4 regions of the Mesorhizobium sp. WSM4837 genome follow, and region 3 is predicted to be linked to each of the others. Evidence: riboswitches for the same ligand, from Rfam matches in the RefSeq annotation. Region 3 holds a riboswitch; each other region holds the start of a gene.
The links. Region 3 has a riboswitch for cobalamin ahead of AC0L3D_RS03270 (aromatic ring-hydroxylating oxygenase subunit alpha). Riboswitches for the same ligand answer to the same signal wherever they lie in the genome.

Region 1: it holds a riboswitch for cobalamin, as region 3 does, so the genes downstream of both, AC0L3D_RS35850 (ABC transporter ATP-binding protein) here and AC0L3D_RS03270 (aromatic ring-hydroxylating oxygenase subunit alpha) in region 3, are expected to answer to the same signal.
Region 2: it holds a riboswitch for cobalamin, as region 3 does, so the genes downstream of both, metE (5-methyltetrahydropteroyltriglutamate--homocysteine S-methyltransferase) here and AC0L3D_RS03270 (aromatic ring-hydroxylating oxygenase subunit alpha) in region 3, are expected to answer to the same signal.
Region 4: it holds a riboswitch for cobalamin, as region 3 does, so the genes downstream of both, AC0L3D_RS14810 (CbtB domain-containing protein) here and AC0L3D_RS03270 (aromatic ring-hydroxylating oxygenase subunit alpha) in region 3, are expected to answer to the same signal.

What each region holds. Positions count from the first base shown of each region.
Region 1 is NZ_JBVVQE010000142.1:474-5,329, reverse strand. Features, by position in the region: gene AC0L3D_RS35860 (FecCD family ABC transporter permease) at 1-682, opposite strand, end outside; gene AC0L3D_RS35855 (ABC transporter substrate-binding protein) at 712-1,659, opposite strand; gene AC0L3D_RS35850 (ABC transporter ATP-binding protein) at 1,656-2,468, opposite strand; cobalamin riboswitch at 2,556-2,760, opposite strand; gene AC0L3D_RS35845 (AraC family transcriptional regulator) at 3,026-3,856, shown strand; gene AC0L3D_RS35840 (bifunctional helix-turn-helix transcriptional regulator/GNAT family N-acetyltransferase) at 3,956-4,856, opposite strand, start outside.
Region 2 is NZ_JBVVQE010000052.1:26,109-30,964, forward strand. Features, by position in the region: gene metE (5-methyltetrahydropteroyltriglutamate--homocysteine S-methyltransferase) at 1-2,309, opposite strand, end outside; cobalamin riboswitch at 2,425-2,614, opposite strand; gene AC0L3D_RS25560 (adenosine kinase) at 2,996-3,988, opposite strand; gene metK (methionine adenosyltransferase) at 4,097-4,856, opposite strand, start outside.
Region 3 is NZ_JBVVQE010000004.1:81-4,936, forward strand. Features, by position in the region: gene AC0L3D_RS03255 (DUF680 domain-containing protein) at 122-358, opposite strand; gene AC0L3D_RS03260 (DUF680 domain-containing protein) at 433-657, opposite strand; gene AC0L3D_RS03265 (DUF680 domain-containing protein) at 725-931, opposite strand; cobalamin riboswitch at 1,434-1,636, shown strand; gene AC0L3D_RS03270 (aromatic ring-hydroxylating oxygenase subunit alpha) at 1,749-2,996, shown strand; gene AC0L3D_RS03275 (FAD-binding oxidoreductase) at 3,020-4,135, shown strand; gene AC0L3D_RS03280 (FAD-binding oxidoreductase) at 4,145-4,856, opposite strand, start outside.
Region 4 is NZ_JBVVQE010000021.1:58,924-63,779, forward strand. Features, by position in the region: gene cbiB (adenosylcobinamide-phosphate synthase CbiB) at 1-797, shown strand, start outside; gene cobO (cob(I)yrinic acid a,c-diamide adenosyltransferase) at 983-1,597, opposite strand; gene cobU (bifunctional adenosylcobinamide kinase/adenosylcobinamide-phosphate guanylyltransferase) at 1,599-2,096, opposite strand; gene AC0L3D_RS14805 (CbtA family protein) at 2,119-2,883, opposite strand; gene AC0L3D_RS14810 (CbtB domain-containing protein) at 2,913-3,092, opposite strand; cobalamin riboswitch at 3,130-3,339, opposite strand; gene AC0L3D_RS14815 (heparan-alpha-glucosaminide N-acetyltransferase) at 3,649-4,641, shown strand; gene AC0L3D_RS14820 (methyltransferase family protein) at 4,638-4,856, shown strand, end outside.

The DNA.
Region 1 (4,856 bases), on a different contig from region 3:
CAGCATTCTCGCCGGCCAGGAAGGCGTCGAGCTTGCGATGGTTCCACAGGCCATAGGCAAGAATGGTGCCCGCGCCAAGAGCAGCCAGCCCGACATTGTCCCATCGCGCCAGGCCGAGCCCGCCCATCGTCCAGAACAATACCGAGTGAGCGGCGCGCTGGTCTCCGGCGAAGACGAGATAGTTGGTCAGGGCGACGAACATGAACGAGACGGCAAGCCCGGCCAGTATCAGCCGTTCGGGGCCTTGCCCCCTCACCCGCGAAACCAGCAAAAGCACGATGCCGGCGGCCAATATGCCGCCGGTGAAGGCGGCAACCGGCAACGTCCAGATGCCGAAACGGTCGCCAAAAATGGTGATGACGGAAACAGCGCCGGCCGCGGCACCGGAGGACAGGCCGAACAGGAACGGATCGGCGAGGTCGTTTCGGGTTACCGTCTGCAGCAGCGCGCCGATGACGCCCAGCCCGGCGCCGACACAGATCGCCATGATCGTGCGCGGCAGCCTGAGATCGACGACAATCTTGGCAACCGGGATATTGCCGAGTGAGCCGGGCACGAGGTCTCCGTCCAGCCCGGCCGCATGTCCGAGCGCAGCAATCACGTCGCTCAACGCTATGACCGTCGATCCATAGGCGATCGACAGCAGAGCAAGCGCGGCGATTGCTGCCGCTCCTGCTGCCATGGCCATTTCGAATGCCCTGTGGCGCAAGCTCAGAAGGCTTCCGGGTGTATCGCGCTGGCGATCTTGCCGATCGCCTCGATGTTAGCAGGTCCGGGCGTCAGCTCGGCATAGCGCAGCGCGACGAAGCGCTCGTTCCTGACCGCATCGGTCTCCTTCATTGCCGGATGGACTTTGAGGAAGTCGAGCAGTTTCCTGTAACCGCCGCCGTCCTGGTAGTCGAGCAGGATCAGGAACTGCGGATTGCGGGAAGCGACCGTTTCCCAGTCCGTGTTGCCCCAGCTCGTCTGCATGTCGGCCATGATGTTGTCGCCGCCGGCAGCGGCGATCATGGCGCTGGGGATCGCGAACTTGCCTGATGTGAAGGGTTTGTCTTCGCCGGAGTCGTAGAGCAACACCCGCGTCCGCTCGCGGTCGCCGACCTTTGCCGTGATATCGGCGAGTTGCGCTTTCCAGCCTGAAACAAGTTTTTCCGCCCTGGCTTGCTTGCCGAAAATCCTGCCCAGCTTTTCGATGTCGCCGTAGAGCAGGTCCATCGAGGCGGCGGGGCGGTTGTTGTCGAGATGGACGCAGCTTTCCGTCAGCACCAGCGTCTTGATGCCGTGCGGCGCCAGCGTATCTGGCGTTACCTCGCCGCCCGGCTTCATGCCGTAATACCAGCCGGCGAAGAAGAAATCAGGCTCGACCGCGACCAGGTTTTCGAGCGTCGGGTATTTCGGCGCGAGTTCCGGGATCGCTCCCTGCCCGGCCTTGAATTCCGGACCGACCTTGTACCATCCGGTGATGCCGGTCAGACCGACGATCGACGGTTGCAGCCCCAGCGCGAAGGCCATCTCGGCCATGTTCATATCCTGGATGACGGCGCGCTTCGGTGCGGCGTCGAACGTCAGCGGTGTGCCGCAGCTGTCGACTGTTACCGGGAAAGCGAAGGCGGTCTGGGCAAGCAGCAGAGAGGCAAAAGACAGTGCCAGGCGTTTCACGGATGTTGCTCCTTGGTTAGATCAGAAGAGGCACGGTTCGGGACTTCGAACACCGTGAGTTCGCGGTCTTCGGTCGGATGGCGCAGCCGAAGCACCTCGACGCCGAAAATCTCGCGGATCAACTGCTTGGTCAGCGCCTCGCGCGGACCGGCGAGTGCCTGCAGGCGGGCCTTGTTCATCACCGCGACCCTGGTGGCAAATGGCGTGACCAGCGACAGATCATGCAGCACCGCCACGACGGTCATGCCAAGCTGCGATACGAGTTCGAGGAGTTCGCTGCGGGCGCGCGGATCGAGATGATTGGTCGGTTCATCGAGGAACAGGATTTTGGGCTCCTGGGCGATGGCGCGCGCCAGCTGGGCGCGTTGCCGCTCACCACCCGACAGCGAGCCGATCGTGCGGCCGAGCAGCGGCAACAGGCCGGTTCTGCGAAGCGCTTCGACGACGATGTCGCGTTGCTCGCTCCTGCGTCGCAAGCCGGCATGCGGGACCCGCCCAAGTCCGACGTAATCGATCACGGCAAGCCGCGGATCGGGTTGATCGGTCTGGCCGACGACCGCCATGTGCAGCGCCCGCTCGGCGGCCGGAAATGTCTCCAGCCGGCGTCCGGAAAATCTCACATCTCCCGCGCTCGGACGCAGCGTGCCGCATAGCATGCGCAGCAGCGTCGTCTTGCCGGCGCCGTTGGGACCGATGATGGCGAGGCGGTCTCCCGCCGCGACCGAAAGGCTGACCGCACTGACCAGGCGCTGGCCATTCGCCGTGGCGCTCAGTTCACGCGCTTCAAGAAGAGGCTGGCAGGCGTCCAACTTACCGTCACTTTCTCAATGGCGACGGAAGGAAGCTGGACCGGCCGACAAGACCGACGTCCACGTCTCCTCCCGGCACACCCCGTCCGGTCAACTCGTGCGATGGCAGGTCTCCTGGCTCGCGGGTCCTTGCGCCATCCTGCCTTCCCAGCCTTGCCGGCCAGTGGCATTTTCGGATTTTGCTCGCCGCTTACAGTTGCGGGGGCAGCCACGGCCTCGATCCGAAGATCTCACCGTGTTCCCTTTTCACCCCTCGCCTTTCGGCTTGGGGACCATCAGTCAGCCACCCTAGTTTTCCGCCAATCCCAGCGCAATAAGTTTCCGGGGTTCGGAGTGCCCCGCGAGCAATGGTCTTGTCAGAACGAGCATACCGAATCTCGTAATGTAATAACGTTACTACTTAAAAGACAACGCCTGCTCCCGTCAAGCCCTTCGCCCAACGCCTTGGACTTGCCGACCACCGTCGCATTGCGCGGTGCGCAATTTCGATCAAACTGCCTCCACCAGGAAGCGGTATCATGATCTGTCCAATGCGCAGTCCCACAGCAAGGAGCCATATGAACCCGACCGAGAAAGCGCTGTGGTTCGTCGAAAGCCACCTGCCGGAAGCCATCTCGCTCGACGATATCGCCAACAGCAGCGGCGTGTCGCGCTTTCACGTGACGCGGGCTTTCGCTGCGGCGACCGGCCGTTCGGTGATGGGCTACCTGCGTTCTCGCCGGCTGACCGAGGCGGCGCGCAGGCTCGCCGCCGGCGCACCGGACATTCTCTCGGTCGCGCTCGACACCGGCTACGCCTCGCATGAGGCTTTCACCCGCGCCTTCCGCGACCAATTCGGCACCACGCCGGAACTGGTGCGCGCGCAAGGCTCGCTCAAAAACCTCGATCTCGTGGAGCCGATCCTGATGGACCAGTCCTTCCTCACCAATCTCGAGCCGCCGCGTTTCGAAACCAGCCGGCCGTTCCTCATCGCCGGTCTCGGCGAGCGCTACAGCTGCGAAACCAGCGCCGGCATCCCGATGCAGTGGCAGCGGTTCGGCCCCTATATCGGCAACATTCCAGGCGAGGTCGGCGACGTCGCCTATGGCGTCTGCGTCAACGGCGACGACGCAGGCAATTTCGACTATATCGCCGGCGTCGAGGTGTCCGATTTTTCGGACCTTCCGAAGGAGTTTTCGCGCGTACGCGTGCCGATGCAGAAATACGCCGTGTTCGCCCATCGTGGCCACATCTCGACCATCCGCCGCACGGTCAACACGATCTGGAACAAATGGCTGCCGGCCTCCGGGCACAAGATTGCCGACGCGCCCGAATTCGAGCGCTACGGCCCCGAATTCGATCCGCGCAGCGGCAATGGCGGGCTGGAAGTCTGGATACCGGTCGGGTGAGGAAGGGCCAGTTTTCAACTTGTGTTGGAGACTAGTGTCGAGGCGCTCCGCCTTATCTTGCCTACTCCCCTTGTCCCACAAGGGGAGTAGGGAAAGACGCTACAACTCCAGGTTCCAGTTCTGGCCGACCAGATCCTTGCCGAAGGCGTGGTGGCGTTCCTGATTGGCCAGCTTGAACCCGGCCGCCTCGTAGATGCGGCGCGCTGAGGTGAGCACGTCGTTGGTCCACAGCGTCAATGTCTTGTAGCCCTTGGCACGGGCAAAGCCGATGCATTCCTCGACCAGCCGCCTGCCGATGCCGAGACCGCGCGCCGAGGGTTCGACGTAGAGCAGGCGCAGCTTCGCCACCGCGTCCGACTGGCGCACGACGAAGACCGAGCCGACGACTTCCCCTTCCCGCTCGGCGATCCAGCTGCGTTCCCATTTCGGATCGTAGGATTTGGCGAAAGCGCCGAGGATTTCGGCGACCAGCGCCTCATAAGTTTCGTCCCAGCCATATTCCTGCGCGTAGAGCAGGCCCTGGCGATGGATGATCCAGCCGATGTCGCCGACCTGCAAGGACCGCAGCATGTAAAGGACCTTGGGCTCTGCACTCTCGCCCAGCAGGCGCTGCACCGTCTGCATCGCCTTGACCAGCCTGTCCTGTTCCGGTGCGGAAAGCCGCTCGAGCAGGGCCGCGACCTGATCGTGCGAACCCTGGTTCAGCGGCGCGAACGCCGCTCTTCCCGCCGGCGTCAGCGCAATCGACGAGCGCCGCGCATCGGCTTGCGTCGCCACGCGCTCGACCAGACCACGCTCCTCGAATTTTTTCAGCAACCGGCTGAGATAGCCGGGGTCGAGCCCGAGATCGCGCGCAAGATCGGTGGCGGTCAGGCCATCGCGATGCGCCAGTTCATAGAGCACCCGAGCCTCGGTCAGCGAGAAGGCGCTTTTCAGCAGCCCTTCATCGAGCAGCCCGATCTGGCGGGTGTAGAAGCGGTTGAAGCCCCGCACCGCATCG
Region 2 (4,856 bases), on a different contig from region 3:
CGCAATGCGCATGCTGCAGCGACCATGTTGATGAGGGCAGGGCGGACCTCCTCCCATTTCCTTGTTTTGAGGCCACAGTCCGGATTCACCCACAATTGGCCGTCCGACAGTCGCTCGCGGGCAAGTTGGGCGAGATGCAAAATCTCGCCAATCTCCGGGACACGTGGTGAGTGAATGTCGTAGACGCCAGGACCGATTTCGTTTGGATATTTGGACTTGGTGAAGGCGTCCAGCAGTTCCATTTTGGAGCGCGACGTCTCGATCGAAATGACGTCCGCGTCCAGTTCAGCGATCGAGTCGATGATCTCATTGAACTCCGAATAGCACATGTGGGTGTGAATTTGGGTCGCGTCCTCTACACCCGTTGAAGCGAGACGGAAGCATTCGACTGCCCAGCCGAGATAATGTTTCCAATCGGACTTCCGCAGGGGCAAGCCTTCGCGAAACGCGGCCTCATCGATCTGGATCACCCTTGCGCCAGCTCTTTCAAGGTCGGCCACTTCATCGCGGATGGCGAGTGCGATCTGGCGGCAGGCCTCGGCGCGGGGTACGTCGTCGCGAACAAAAGACCAGTTAAGAATCGTCACTGGGCCTGTGAGCATGCCCTTCACCGGCTTTTTCGTCAGCGACTGGGCAAATTGCCACCAGAGAACCGTCATCGGATTGGGCCGCGATACGTCGCCGAAGATGATGGGAGGGCGCACCAGCCGGGAGCCGTAACTTTGCACCCAGCCATGCTGGGTGAAGGCGAGGCCGGACAGCTGCTCGCCGAAATGCTGGACCATGTCGTTTCGTTCGAACTCGCCATGTACCAGCACGTCCAGCCCGATCTCCTCCTGCCAGCGGACCGCCGCCTCGGTCTCCTTCTTCAGGAAGGCCTGGTAATCGACATAGCTCAGCCGGCCCTTCGCATGAGCGGAGCGCGCCCTGCGCACCTCGGGCGTCTGCGGGAAGGACCCGATCGTCGTCGTCGGGAACGGCGGCAGGCCGAGCGTGTCAGCCTGGACTCTGGAGCGCTTGGCAAATGCGCTCTTTCGTTGCTTCATGGCGCCGTCAATGCTGATAACCCGCCCATGGACGAGCGGATCATGGACCTTTCCAGACATTGCGCGCGCCGCGGCCGCCTCGGCAGAAGCTTTCAGTGCGCCTGCTACGGCCTCCCTGCCTTCGGATAAGGCTTGGGCCAGCACAAGCAGCTCTTCACTCTTCTGGGCGGCGAATGCCAGCCACGAACTGACATCCACATCGAGCGCGGTCTCCATCCGCAGGTCCATCGGCACATGAAGCATCGAGCAGGAAGGCGCAATCTCGACGCAATCCAGCGGCCAGCCGGCAATGATCGGCTTGATGCGGTCGAGAATGGCAGCCAGGTTCGCGCGCCAGACGTTGCGGCCGTCGATCAAGCCAAGTGAGAGCACCAGATCCTTCGGTGCGAGCCGACCAACCGTCTCCAACTGCTCGGGAGCGCGCACGAGGTCGAGATGTAGGCCCGCCAGGCGCAGCGAAAGCGCGGTCGCCAGATTGTCTCCCAGCGGCCCGAAATAGGTCGCCAGCATAATTTTCAACTTGGGCGCGGCTTTCGACAGCTGGCCGTATGTGAATTCGAAGGCAGCTCGTTCGTTCGGGCTAAGGTCGAGCACAAGGGCCGGCTCATCAATCTGCACCCAGTCGGCCCCCGAGAGCTCCAGCCTCCGCAGGAGTTGCTCGTAGACGGGCAGCAGCCGCGGTAGGAGCGCTATGGGATTGAAACACTGGTCGGGAGACTTCGCCAGCTTGAGGAAGGTGACCGGTCCAAGGATGACCGGGCGTGTATGGATGCCGAGCTCCTTTGCCTCCAGAAAGTGATCGACTGGTTTCGTCGACGAGAGGGCGAATGCCTGATCGTCGCTCAGCTCCGGCACGATGTAGTGGTAGTTTGTGTCGAACCATTTGGTCATTTCCATCGCGGTTACGCGCTGGCCCTGAACTGCATGCCCGTGACTGGCGTGAACGCAACCCGCAGTATCGCCTTGCGTCCCGCGCGCCATCGCGAAATAGATGTCGAGGGGGACCTCGCCGCCCGTCCAGCCATAACGGGATGGCACGGCGCCGACCATTGCTGCGGTGTCGAGCACATGGTCATAAAGTGAGAAATCGTTCGACGGGATTTTCGACACGCCGCGGTCGTGCTGCTCGCTCCAGCTGGCGGCACGGAGTGCCTTCGCCGTCGACAGAAGGTTGGCAGCAGAAGATTTTCCGGACCAGTAGCTTTCGAGCGCGAATTTCAGTTCTCGCCGGCGACCGATACGCGGCATGCCAAGCGTTGCTATGGGAACTTGCTGGGAGACATTCATTCCATACCCCAATGGTTGCGGCGGGGACAAGGAAGGCGCTAGAAGGCCGGCATAAACGCCGAGCTGCCGCGGCCACCAGACACCCCGCCCGTGGACGTTGTTTACCGTGGCAGGTCTCCTGGCTCGCGGGTTACAGCCTCTGCCCCGTCTTCCCGGGGCAGTTCGCCCCAGTGACATTGATGGGTTTGGCTCGCCGCTTACAGTTGCGGGGGCAGCGCCGGCTTCCCTCTTAGCTCCGCTACGGCAACGCCTAGCGGAGAACCACGACACGCGGACAATCGCAGCAGTCCGCTTTGTTGTCAATGCGGTATAAAGAAATGTTTATGTCTTTATGTGAAATTGTTCGTTTGCGGCGTGTTCTCAAGTCGCAGGTCGCGGTAGAGCTGAGCCGTTTGCGCCACTCTCCGGGCTTGTGCCTCGCCGCTCGGGCAATCTGCCGGTGACACGATCCCGGCTCAAAAACGACTTCGTCAAAAACACGTTTTGGCCATCATGATCGGCGGCAGTACTGGCCGAAGTGCGACAACGTTCCTGAGCCTGCAAAATTGAAATTTGGAGAAAACCGCCATCCTTCACGGACGGGCACGCGACATTTCGATGTGTACGCGCTTGTCTGGACAGCCTCACAAAGGGCGCTGGCAGCACCTCGCTGAAACACCGCCCTACAACAATCCCGCCTGCTCAGCCTCGCGGCGCAGATTCTGCCGCGGCCTGGGGCCGATCTGCTGGATCACCAGTCCGGCCGCCAGGGAGCCAAGGTCGCCGCAGGTCTGCAGGTCGCGGCTTTGCGTGTAGCCATGCAGGAAGCCGGCGGCATAGAGATCGCCGGCACCCGTCGTGTCGACCAGTTCCTTGATGGCGGTCGCCTTGATCACCACGGTCTCGTCGCCGCGCACGATGACGGAGCCTTTTTCCGAGCGGGTCACGGCGGCGATGCGGCAATCCTTGCGGATCTGCGCCAGCGCCTCGTCGAACAACGCCGTCTGGTAGAGCGACTTGATCTCGTGGCTGTTGGCAAAGACGATATCGACCGTGCCCGAACGCATCAGGTCGAGGAATTCGTCGCGGTAGCGGTCGACGCAGAACGAATCCGATAGTGTCATTGAGACTTCGCGGCCTGCCGCGTGCGCCAGCTTCGCCGTCTGCCGGATCGCTTCCTTGGCGCGCGGCGGGTCCCACAGATAGCCTTCGAAATAGGTGACCTTGGCGCCAGACGCCTTGTCGGCCTCGACATCCTCCGGCCCGAGCTCGACGCAGGCGCCGAGATAGGTGTTCATCGAGCGCTCGCCATCGGGCGTGACGAAGATCATCGAGCGCGCCGTCGGCGGCTCGCCCTTGAGCGGCCTGGTGTCGAAGGCGACGCCCTGCGCGTGGATGTCGTGGGCGTAGATTTCGCCCAGCGCATCGTTGGAGACCTTGCCGAAGAAAGCGGCGCGGCCGCCGAAGCTGGCGACACCCGCCGCCGTGTTGCCGGCGCTGCCGCCGGAGGCTTCGATGGCCGGGCCCATGCGGCTGTAGAGCAGTTCGGCGCGCTGTGTGTCGATGAGGTTCATCGCACCCTTTATGATGCCGTTGGTCTCGAGGAATTCCTCGTCGCACTGCGCGATGATGTCGACAATGGCATTGCCGATGCAAAGCACGTCATATTTCGACATCAGTGTCTCCGCCAAAACCCGAGCCGGCTTCTCGCCACGCCGGGGCCGGCGTGTTTTTGGCGAGTGTGGAATGGGTCGCCCTATGCCCACGCATCCAATACCCGCGCATCACGCAGCTGCCGGTCCTGCCTCACGCAACAGGTCGTCAGCTCTGTCCGTCTTTTCCCAGGTGAACTCCGGCTCTTCGCGGCCGAAGTGTCCGTATGTCGCGGTCTTGCGGTAAATCGGCCGTAGGAGATCAAGCGCCTTGATGATGCCTTTCGGCCGGAGATCGAAAAGCTCAAGGACGGCGCGCTCGATTCTTTTTTCATCAATCTTTGCGGTTCCGAATGTATTGACGAGGATAGAGACCGGCGCGGCCACACCGATCGCGTAAGCAAGCTGAACCTCGCACACCTCCGCCAGTCCGCTGGCAACGACGTTTTTTGCAACGTACCGCGCCGCATAGGCGGCCGACCGATCAACCTTGGACGGGTCCTTGCCCGAAAAGGCACCGCCGCCGTGACGCCCCATACCGCCGTAGGAATCGACGATGATCTTGCGGCCCGTAAGCCCGCAATCGCCCCGCGGCCCACCGACCACGAACCGGCCTGTTGGATTGACCAGGAACCTTATCCCGGTCGTATCCAAGTCGTGGGGCAAGACCGGCCTTATGATCTCCTCAATGACGCCTTCGCGGACCGTGGCTTGTGAGACCTCTTCGTCGTGCTGCGTCGACAGGACTATGGTATCAAGCGCTACCGGGCGCAAACCCTCATAACGGACGGACACTTGAGATTTAACGTCCGGGCGAAGCCAGCCAAGGCGGCCGGTTTGGCGCACCTCCGCCTGTTTTTTTGTCAATTCGTGAGCGAGTTGGATTGGCAAC
Region 3 (4,856 bases):
TGTGCGTTCCGGTCGCTGTTAGAGCGACGTGCGTCCAAGTGGACGCACAAAAGTACGCTCTAACACTTTAACGCTGCGCATCGTGCTTTCCGAAAATCGAACCGATTTTCGGGCCGATGCGCTAGCGGCCGAACAGGCTCCGGTCGCTGCCCTGCGGGGCGGACTTCTGTAAGTCGCCCGACGAGTTGAGCAGCTTGTAGACCGGCGAGCCGGTATTGCGTACCGAAGACGTCTGCGTGTTGTCGACGTTGATGGTCGCCTGCTTGTTGATGTCGGTTCCGCCAAAGTTGTCGCTACCGGCAAAAGCGCTGCCGGCAGCAATCAAAAGCGCGGCGGCGGTAACAACGATCTTCTTCATTTTCAAAACTCCTGGATTTTCTTGGTTCCACCAGCGCGGCGGGCAAATGCCGCCGCCGCTGTTGGAACGAACTGTTAGTTGTTGCCGAACAGGTTACGGTCGCTGCCGTTGACGGGTTTCTCGTGAGCCGGAACCGGATTCTGCGCCGAAGCCGAATTCCGAATCGAAGCCGTGTACGAGTTGCTGTCGACCGCGGCGGCCGGTTGGTTGGCACCGTTCGATCCAAAGTTGTCGCTGCCGGCAAAAGCGCCGCCGGAGATGGCCACAATGGCGGCGGTGGCAAGAATGAGCTTCTTCATTTCAAATACTCCTGAGTTCCTCAGATCCCGAGCGGCGGACCGCCACTTTGCTGTTTGGGACCAGCTGTTAATTGTTGCCGAAAAGGTTGCGGTCGGCGCCCGGGCCAACGGGCTGCTTTTCAGCGTGAGCCGGCGTCTGGACAGAGGCCGTATACGAGCTGTCGATCGCAGCAGTCGGCTGGTTGGCGGCGTTGGACCCATAATGGTCGCTGCCGGCAAAGGCGCTGCCGGTGATGGCCAGAGCGGCGACGGCAGCAAGAGCGATCTTTTTCATTTTAGTACTCCAGTATCTTAGTCTTCCGTCCGCCTAGCGGCGTGTCTTGGGAGGATGCGCGTCATTCGGACAGCCCCGATGTGGGAAGGCCATTCGGCGGATTCCAATCACGAAGTTGTTCCGTGTGGACCAAGAATCTACACCTTGAAATTGTACCAGAGGCATCTGCTACCATGGTTTTATGGTTTGTTTTCAATACCTTATTCAAAATTAGCCATTCATGATTTGACGGATTGGCGGATCTGCGTTCACAGGGTGCTGCACGCTGTCAACAGAAACGAACCGTTCGGTTCGATTTTAGAAGCGGCTAATAGTCACTTTGGTAAACTGTTAACTTTCCTGACCTCCGCCGCGGGTCAGATTCGATGTCACAGCAGCCGACAGTGGCCGCCGAAAAGTGGGGTTTCAGCCCTGCAGATATAAACCTGCAGGTTTCGCCGGCGGTGTCGCGCCGCATGGATACGATGTCGCTTTCATGCCGACAGTCAGCCGGCCGGCATGATTAGATCACGCCATCTCAGGTGCCGCTTGGTGACGACGAAGCGGAGAATTGGGAAGCCGGTCAGAACCCGGTGCTGCCCCCGCAACGGTGGTGGAGTTCAAGTCGCAACGGGAGACCACTGGGCCACAAGCCTGGGAAGGTGTCGCGATGAGTCCGCAAGGACACTCCAGAGCCCGGAAACCAGCCCGAGATTTTTAGACTCGACTGATCGCGGTGGGCGGTCAAGAGGTGGATGATGCATGTCGGCCCTGTCGCCGGTCTGCGGCCGATCCTCCCTCCATCACCACCAGTTCAGTCCTTACACGAGGACAGGACATGGACGCGCGCAACGACATGCTGAGGCTCTTGCACGGCCGCAGGCAAGGCTATTCGCTCGAGCAGCCCTTCTACACCGATCCAGATTTCTTCAAGCTCGACATGGAGCTGATCTGGTATCGCGACTGGCTGTTCATCGGCCACGATTGCGAGTTGCCGAAAGCTGGCAGCTATATCACCGCCCAGATTGGCGACTATCCGGTCGTGCTGGTCCGCGACCAGCAAGGCAAGATCAATGCCTTCCACAATTCCTGCCGGCATCGCGGCAGCCGTGTCTGCAATGCCGACAAGGGCACTGCGGCGAAGCTGGTCTGCCCCTATCACCAGTGGACCTACGAGTTGGACGGCCGGCTGTTGTTTGCTCGCCAGATGGCAGACGGCTTCGACAAGAGCCAGTTCAGCCTGAAGCCGGTGGCTTGCGAAAGCGTTGGCGGCTACATCTTCATCTGCCTGGCCAACGAGCCGGTCGACTTCGCGCCGATGCGAGCCATGATCGAGCCTTACCTCCTGCCGCACCGGCTGCGCGAGGCAAAAGTCGCCTTCGAATCGACCATCGTCGAGAAGGGCAACTGGAAGCTCGTCTGGGAGAACAACCGCGAGTGCTATCATTGCGCCGGCAACCATCCGGAACTCTGCAAGACATTCCCGGAAGCGCCGACGGTGACCGGGGTGCAGGGCGCCGACAGCGATCCGGAGATGCTCGCGCACTGGGCGAAATGCGAGGCGGCAGGCCTGCCGAGCAAGTTCCGCATCGATCCGGCCGGGCAGTATCGCGCCACCCGCGCGCCGCTGCTGCGCGACGCCGTCAGCTACACGATGACGGGAAGACGCGCGGTGAAGAAGAACCTTTCCGACAGCGTTTCGACCGACCGTATCGGCTCGCTGCTGCTCTATCACTATCCGACGACCTGGAACCATATCCTCGGCGATCATGCCGTCACCTTCCGCGTGCTGCCGATCAGTGCCACGGAAACGGCCGTCACCACCAAATGGCTTGTCCATAAGGACGCGGTCGAAGGCGTCGATTACGACCTCGCCGAACTCACCCATGTCTGGACCGAGACCAACGATCAGGACCGTCGCATCGTCGAGGAAAACGCCTTCGGCATCCTGTCGCCGGCCTATGAGCCCGGCCCCTATTCGGAACTGCATGAGGGCGGCGTCATCCAGTTCGTCGAATGGTACGCCTCCTTCATCGGGCCGCGCCTTGCCGAGGCCGGGCGGCCGGCGCTGCGCAGCGTCGCCTGAACGGGGTCAAGGGGATGAATGCGATGACGGACCTTGGCCTCTACCGCCATCTCGACGAGATGGCGCCCTGGAACGACAGGCTCCAGGTGCTGGAAGTCATCGGCGTCAGCGACGAGGCGCCTGACGTGAAGACCTTCACCTTCCGCTCTGACAACCAGACCTGGTTCCGCTACAGACCGGGGCAGTTCGTGACGCTGGAACTGCCGACCACCGAGGGCCCGCTGATGCGGACCTATACGCTGTCGTCCTCGCCGTCGCGGCCGTTCTCGATCGCGGTGACGGTGAAAGCGCAGGCCGGCAGCCTCGGCACCCGCTGGATGTTCGACAATCTGAAGCCCGGCGTTCACGTGAAGGCCTATGGGCCGGCGGGCGACTTTTCGCTGCACAGCCATCCCGCGGCCAAGTATCTGTTCATTTCGGCCGGCTCCGGCGTGACGCCGATGATGTCGATGCTGCGCTGGCTGAACGACTGCGCGCCATGGACCGATGTCGGCTTCGTCAACTGCGCGCGAAAGCCCGAGGAGATCATCTTCCGCAAGGAACTCGAGCTGCTCGGCAGCCGCATGCCGGGCCTGACGCTCGGCTTCATGATCGAGGAGCGGTCCAGCCGTGAGGGCTGGTTCGGCCATATGGGCCGGATCGACGCGATAAGGCTGCCGCTGCTGGCGCCCGATTTTCGCGAGCGCGAAATTTTCTGCTGCGGCCCCGACCCGTTCATGCGCGCCGTGCGGCAGATGCTGGAGGCGGCCGGCTTCGACATGGCCAACTACCATCAGGAGAGCTTTGCGGCCCCGGCGGTGGAGGAAATACCGGCCCCGTTCGGTTCGCCGCCAGAGGGTGGGCCGGCAAAGGGTGGGGTCGAGGTACCTGCCGAGGCCGCAACGCCGATCCGCTTTTCGCTTTCGGATATCGATGCCGACTGCGTTGCCGGCCAGACCGTGCTGCAGACGGCGCGCGCTTCGGGCGTACGAATTCCCGCAGCCTGCGAGTTCGGCCTGTGCGGAACCTGCAAGGTGAAAAAGGTCTCGGGCACAGTCGAGATGAGCCACAATGGCGGCATCCTCGATCACGAGATCGACGACGGCTTCATCCTGGCCTGCTGTTCGAAGCCGCTGACGGCGCTCGAGATCGACGCCTGACCGGGGAGCTTAAACCCCGTAGCGCTCGGTGCGGATGAGGCTTGCCGGAACGCCGGCATCGATCAGCGCCTGGGCGGCGGCCGACACGAAGGCATTCGAGCCGCAGACAAAGGCGAACCTTGGCGGTGCGGGCAGCCGCACCATCGATTGCTCCATCATCGCAACGTCGATCCGCCGTGAATAGTCCGCCGGGCGCCGGGCGGGCTCGCGGGTCAGCGTCAGCACCAGATCGAAGCCGTCCCGGCGATCGTGGAAATCGATCAGCTCATCGCGAAAGATCACCTCGTCCCAAACCCTTGAAGAAAACACCAACGCCGCGGGCACCACCGATTTGCGTGCGGCACGATGGCGGATCATCGCCATCAGCGGCACCATGCCGGACCCGCCGCCGACCAGCAGAAGCGGGCCGCCGTCGCTGTCGGACCAGACGAAGTGGCCGCCGAGCGGTCCGCGCAACTCGACCTCGTCGCCGACCGCCGCGATATCGTGGAAGAAGGGGGAGACCTCGCCATCATCGAGCCTTTCGATCGCCAGTTCGATCGTCTCGCCGGCTTCCGGCGCCGAGGCGATGGAGTAGGAGCGGCGCGCCTGATAGCCGTCCGGCGCCGTCAGCCTGACATCGACGTGCTGCCCGGCACGATAGGCGAAGGGCCGCGACGGCTGGAGGAAAAAGCTGGTGACGCGCGGCGTGCGCTTTTCGATGCGGGCGATGGTCACCGTC
Region 4 (4,856 bases), on a different contig from region 3:
GTGTTCATGCGCTGCTGATCATCGTGCTGGTGCCGGCCACCATCGCTTTCGCTGTGGAAACCATGCTTGCGGGCATTCCAGCCGGATTGATCCTCACCGCGCTCCTGGCGACATCGCTGCTGTCGCAGAAGAGCCTGGCCGAGCATGTCGAGGCGGTGGCCGACGGACTCGACAATGGCGGACTCGACATCGGTCGTGTTGCCGTCTCGCAGATCGTCGGCCGCGATCCGGAAAAGCTCGACAGAGCCGGTGTCTGCCGCGCGGCGATCGAAAGCCTGGCCGAGAATTTTTCCGACGGCGTGGTCGCGCCGGTCTTCTGGATCGGCGTCGGCGGGCTGGCCGGCGGCGTCGCCTACAAGGCCGCCAACACCGCCGATTCGATGATCGGCCACCGCACGCCGCGCCATGAGGCTTTCGGCCGGGCGGCGGCGCGCTTCGACGATCTGATCAACCTGCCGGCGTCGCGGCTGACCGCACTGCTTATCGTGCTGGCCGCCTTCCTCGTCAAAGACGCCGATGCCGGCAACGCCTGGCGCACCGTGCGGCGCGACGCGAAAAAGCACCGCTCGCCCAATGCCGGCTGGCCTGAGGCGGCGATGGCCGGCGCGCTCGGCCTGGCGCTGGCCGGGCCGCGCTCCTACGACGGCGTCATGGTCGACGACGCGTTCATGGGCGAAGGCGGCCGCCGCGATGTCGAGAGCGTGGACATCAGACGAGCGCTAAGACTCTATCAGGTTGCCGACTTTCTGCTGATGGGACTGTTCGGCTTGCTGTCGGTGATCGTCATCGTTGCGTGACGTCCACTGTGCGGCCTTTCCTTCTCCCCTTGTGGGAGAAGGTGGATCGGCGCGCAGCGCCGAGACGGTTGGGGTGTTGGACGGAGTGCTGTCGGTGCCAAGCTAGAACACCCCTCATCCGACCTCGCTTCGCGAGAGGCCACCTTCTCCCACAAGGGGAGAAGGAAGAAGAGGCGAACGAAACCTCAAAACTCTATGCCTTGCTGCGCTTTCACGCCGGCGGAAAAGTGATGCTTCGTAACTCCCATCTCGGTGACCAAATCGGCCGCCTCGACCAGCGCCGGCTTGGCGTTGCGGCCGGTGACGACGATATGCAGGTTTTCGCGCCGGCCCTTCAGCGCCGCCACCACCGTGTCGAGATCGAGATAGTCGTAGCGCAGCGCGATGTTCAACTCGTCGAGCACCAGAAGGCTAATCGATGGATCGGCCATTAGCTCGAGCACCTTGGCCCAGGCAGCCTCGGCGGCGGCGATGTCGCGCTTCAAATCCTGCGTTTCCCAGGTAAAACCCTCGCCCATCGTGTGCCAGACGACCCGGTCGCCGAAAGCGGCAAAGGCGTCCTTCTCGCCGGTATGCCATTTGCCCTTGATGAACTGGACGACGCCGACGCGCCTGCCGTAGCCGAGCATCCTCAGCGCCAGCCCGAAGGCGGCAGTGGTCTTGCCCTTGCCGGGCCCGGTGTTGACGATCAGCAGTCCCTTCTCGACCGTCTTGGCCGCGACCTCGGCGTCCTGCACCGCCTTGCGCTTGGCCATCTTGGCGCGGTGGCGTTGCTCGTCCCTGTCATCGATATCGGTCATATCACTTCACCTTGAGCGGCAGTCCCGTCACCATCAGCAGCACCGTGCCGGCGACGGCGGCGACCTGCTGGTTGAGCCGGCCGGCGGCATCGCGAAACCGGCGGGCAAGCGCATTGTCAGGCACGATGCCCTGGCCGACCTCGTTGGAAACCACGAACCACGGCCCGCGCGGCCGCGACAGCACATCCGCCAGCCCTCGGCATTCGGCCTCAATGTCGCGTTCGGCCAGCATATGGTTGGACAGCCACAGCGTCAGGCAGTCGATCAGGACAGGCCGGCCGTCAGGCAGCGCCCCGATCGCGCCGACGAGATCGAGCGGCGCATCGATCGTCGTCCAACCGTCGCGACGCCGCGCTCGGTGCAGCGCGATGCGTTCGTGCATCTCGTCGTCATAGGCTTGCGCCGTGGCGATGTAGGTCCACGGCGCTGGACAGGCCGTCACCAGGCTTTCGGCATGCGCGCTCTTGCCCGAGCGTGCACCGCCGACGACCAGGGTCAGCTTGCTGCCTGGAGCAGCGCGATCAGGCAAGGCTGTCGCGCAGGCCGGTTGCGGCGCCGGTCAAGCGGCCGCGCACCACGCCGACGACAGCGCCGAGCACCAGCCAGAACACCAGATTGGTCAGCGTCACCGCCACCACGAACTGGTGGTGCAGGCCTTCCGGGATCGGCGATTCGAAACTTTCGGGCTGCGGCGCGCCGACAATATGCGGCGCGACGATCAACGCTACGGCAAGAAGGGCCAGCGGCAGCGATTTGCGAAAGGCGAGCAGCCCGAGACCGGCAGCCGTCGCCACCACGGTCGCCGTCCACCAGATCTGGCGCTGGGCGAAATCGGCCGCCGGCATCGCCGGCAGTTCGGGCGGCAGGCCGAGGTTCGGGGCCAGCGTGAACACCGCGAAGCCGGCAAGGCCCCAGAACAGGCCCTGTCGCCAATTGCCGATGCCGCCGGCGAATTCCGAAGCGGCGACCAGGATCAGCGCAAAGCCGATGCCGGTGACGACGTTGGCAACGACGTTGAAAGCGAAGCGCTCGAAGCCATCGGCCGGCGCCCAGCCTTCCTCTTCCGCGGTGGCTGCTTCAGCCGGCACGGCGCTGCTCATGGCATTGCTGCCTGCTGCGGCCGGCGACAAACCATGGTCATGCGTGTGACCACCGCCGGCCTGTTCGTAGACTTCTGCCTTGAGGATGAGTGGCACGGTGGCGTAGGCCTGCATGCAGGCCAGAACGACGCCGGCCACTAGCCCTGCGATCGCCGCGATGAACACGACGTTGCGAAACAGTGTCATGGTGTCAGCCCCTCGTCAGTGGCCCCCCGTCAGTGGCATGGAAAGCCCATCGAATGGCGATAGTCGTGAGCGGCATTGTGGACCGCATCGATATGCGAGAAGCCGACAAAGCCCATGACGAAAACGCCGAGAAATGCAGCAAGCGCCAACTGCCCAAAGCGCGACTGCGAGGAGACGGAAGCGCCGAGCGAGACGGAAGCGGTATTCATGTCTTGTCCTTTCGCCCTCCACCCGAGGGCATAGAAGTCAGTTCTCCTGTCGCCGGCAGGTCTCCTGGCTCGCGGATCAGCGCCCTTCCCCACCTTCCCGAAGAAGCTCTTCCCGAAGAAAATCTTCAGTGGCATATGGAGAGGACTACCGCACACAGTTGCGGGGGCAGCCACGGCATCGGGCGAATTTTGCCCCTACCGCATTCCCTCTTGGTTCCAAAACGGAACCGACGACGGCTGCGACTATAGGCAGAATCGCCGCGCCCGGCAAACCAAATTCCGCCAGCTAGCAGCGCGAATGCGCCGTCAAGGTAATCGTTTCTCGGGGGCTCTTCCTTCTCCCCTTGTGGGAGAAGGTGGCCTCGCGAAGCGAGGTCGGATGAGGGGTGTTCCAGCTTGGCAAAAGCCGCGCTCCGTCCAACACCCCTCTTCCGTCTTGGCGCTGCGCGCCAATCCACCTTCTCCCACAAGGGAGAAGGAAGGGCGGCGCCTGTCTTCTTTTGTCCGGGGCAACCATGATAGTCGTCTTGCAGCACTGAATCAGAATTGCGAGACCATGACCATTCCTACGCCGGCCGTTCAGGACCGATCCAGGCGCATCATCGCCATCGACGTCGCCCGCGGCATCGCTTTGCTTGCCATGGCGAGCTACCATCTCACCTGGGATCTCGAATTCTTCGGCTACACCGATCCCGGCCTGACCGCCTTTGGCTGGTGGAAATTCTACGCGCGCTGCATCGCTTCGACCTTCCTGTTCCTGGTCGGCGTCAGCCTGTTCCTCGCCCATGGCAAGCAAATCCGCTGGAACGGCTTCTGGAAACGCTTCGCCATGGTCGGCGGGGCGGCGCTCGCCATATCGGCCGCCACCAGGCTTGCCACACCCGACAGTTTCATCTTCTTCGGCATCCTGCACGAGATCGCGCTCGCCAGCCTGCTCGGCCTGGCGTTTCTGCGGCTGCCGGCGCTGCTGACGCTGGTTGTCGCAGCTTTCGTCATCACCGCGCCGCTCTACCTCAGGTCCGAGATCTTCGATCATCCGGCCCTGTGGTGGGTCGGCCTGTCGGCAACCAACCCGCGCTCCAACGATTATGTCCCGCTGTTTCCATGGTTCGGCGCTGTGCTTGCCGGCATCGCAGCGGCAAAGCTTGCCTTCGCCTCCGGCATGCTGACGCGGCTGGCGGGCCTAACGCCCGGCCGCTGGACTAATCCGCTGGTCTTTATCGGCCGGCACAGCCTCGCCTTCTATCTGATCCACCAGCCGGTGCTGATCGGCTCGGTCTGGCTGATTTCGCAAGTCATGCCGGCAGCCGTCGAAACCAGGCAGGTCACCTTCCTGAAAGAATGCCAGGCATCGTGCGAGCAATCGCGCGACACGGAGTTCTGCAGCAGCTATTGTGTCTGCATGCTCGATACGCTCGAGGGCGAGGCCACGCTTGATCGGCTCTACCGCAACGACCAGGCTGCGGAATGGAAGGCGCATCTCGACGAGCTCGCCGGCGCCTGCACTGCCAAGGCCGACGGCACTTTGATGGAGGGAGGAGCACAATGACCGACCATCAGCAGAAACCGGGCCAACAGAAACCGGGACAGCAAAAACCGGGGTTTATACCGTGGCCGCCGCTGATCTATGTCGCGGCCATCGCCGTCAGCATCGCGCTTGGCTTGCTTTATCCGCTGCCATGGATCGGCGGCCTTTTGGGCGACATCCTGTTCGCGGCCGGCTGGGTGGCATTGTTCGGCGTCGTCGCACTCTGGTTCACGGCG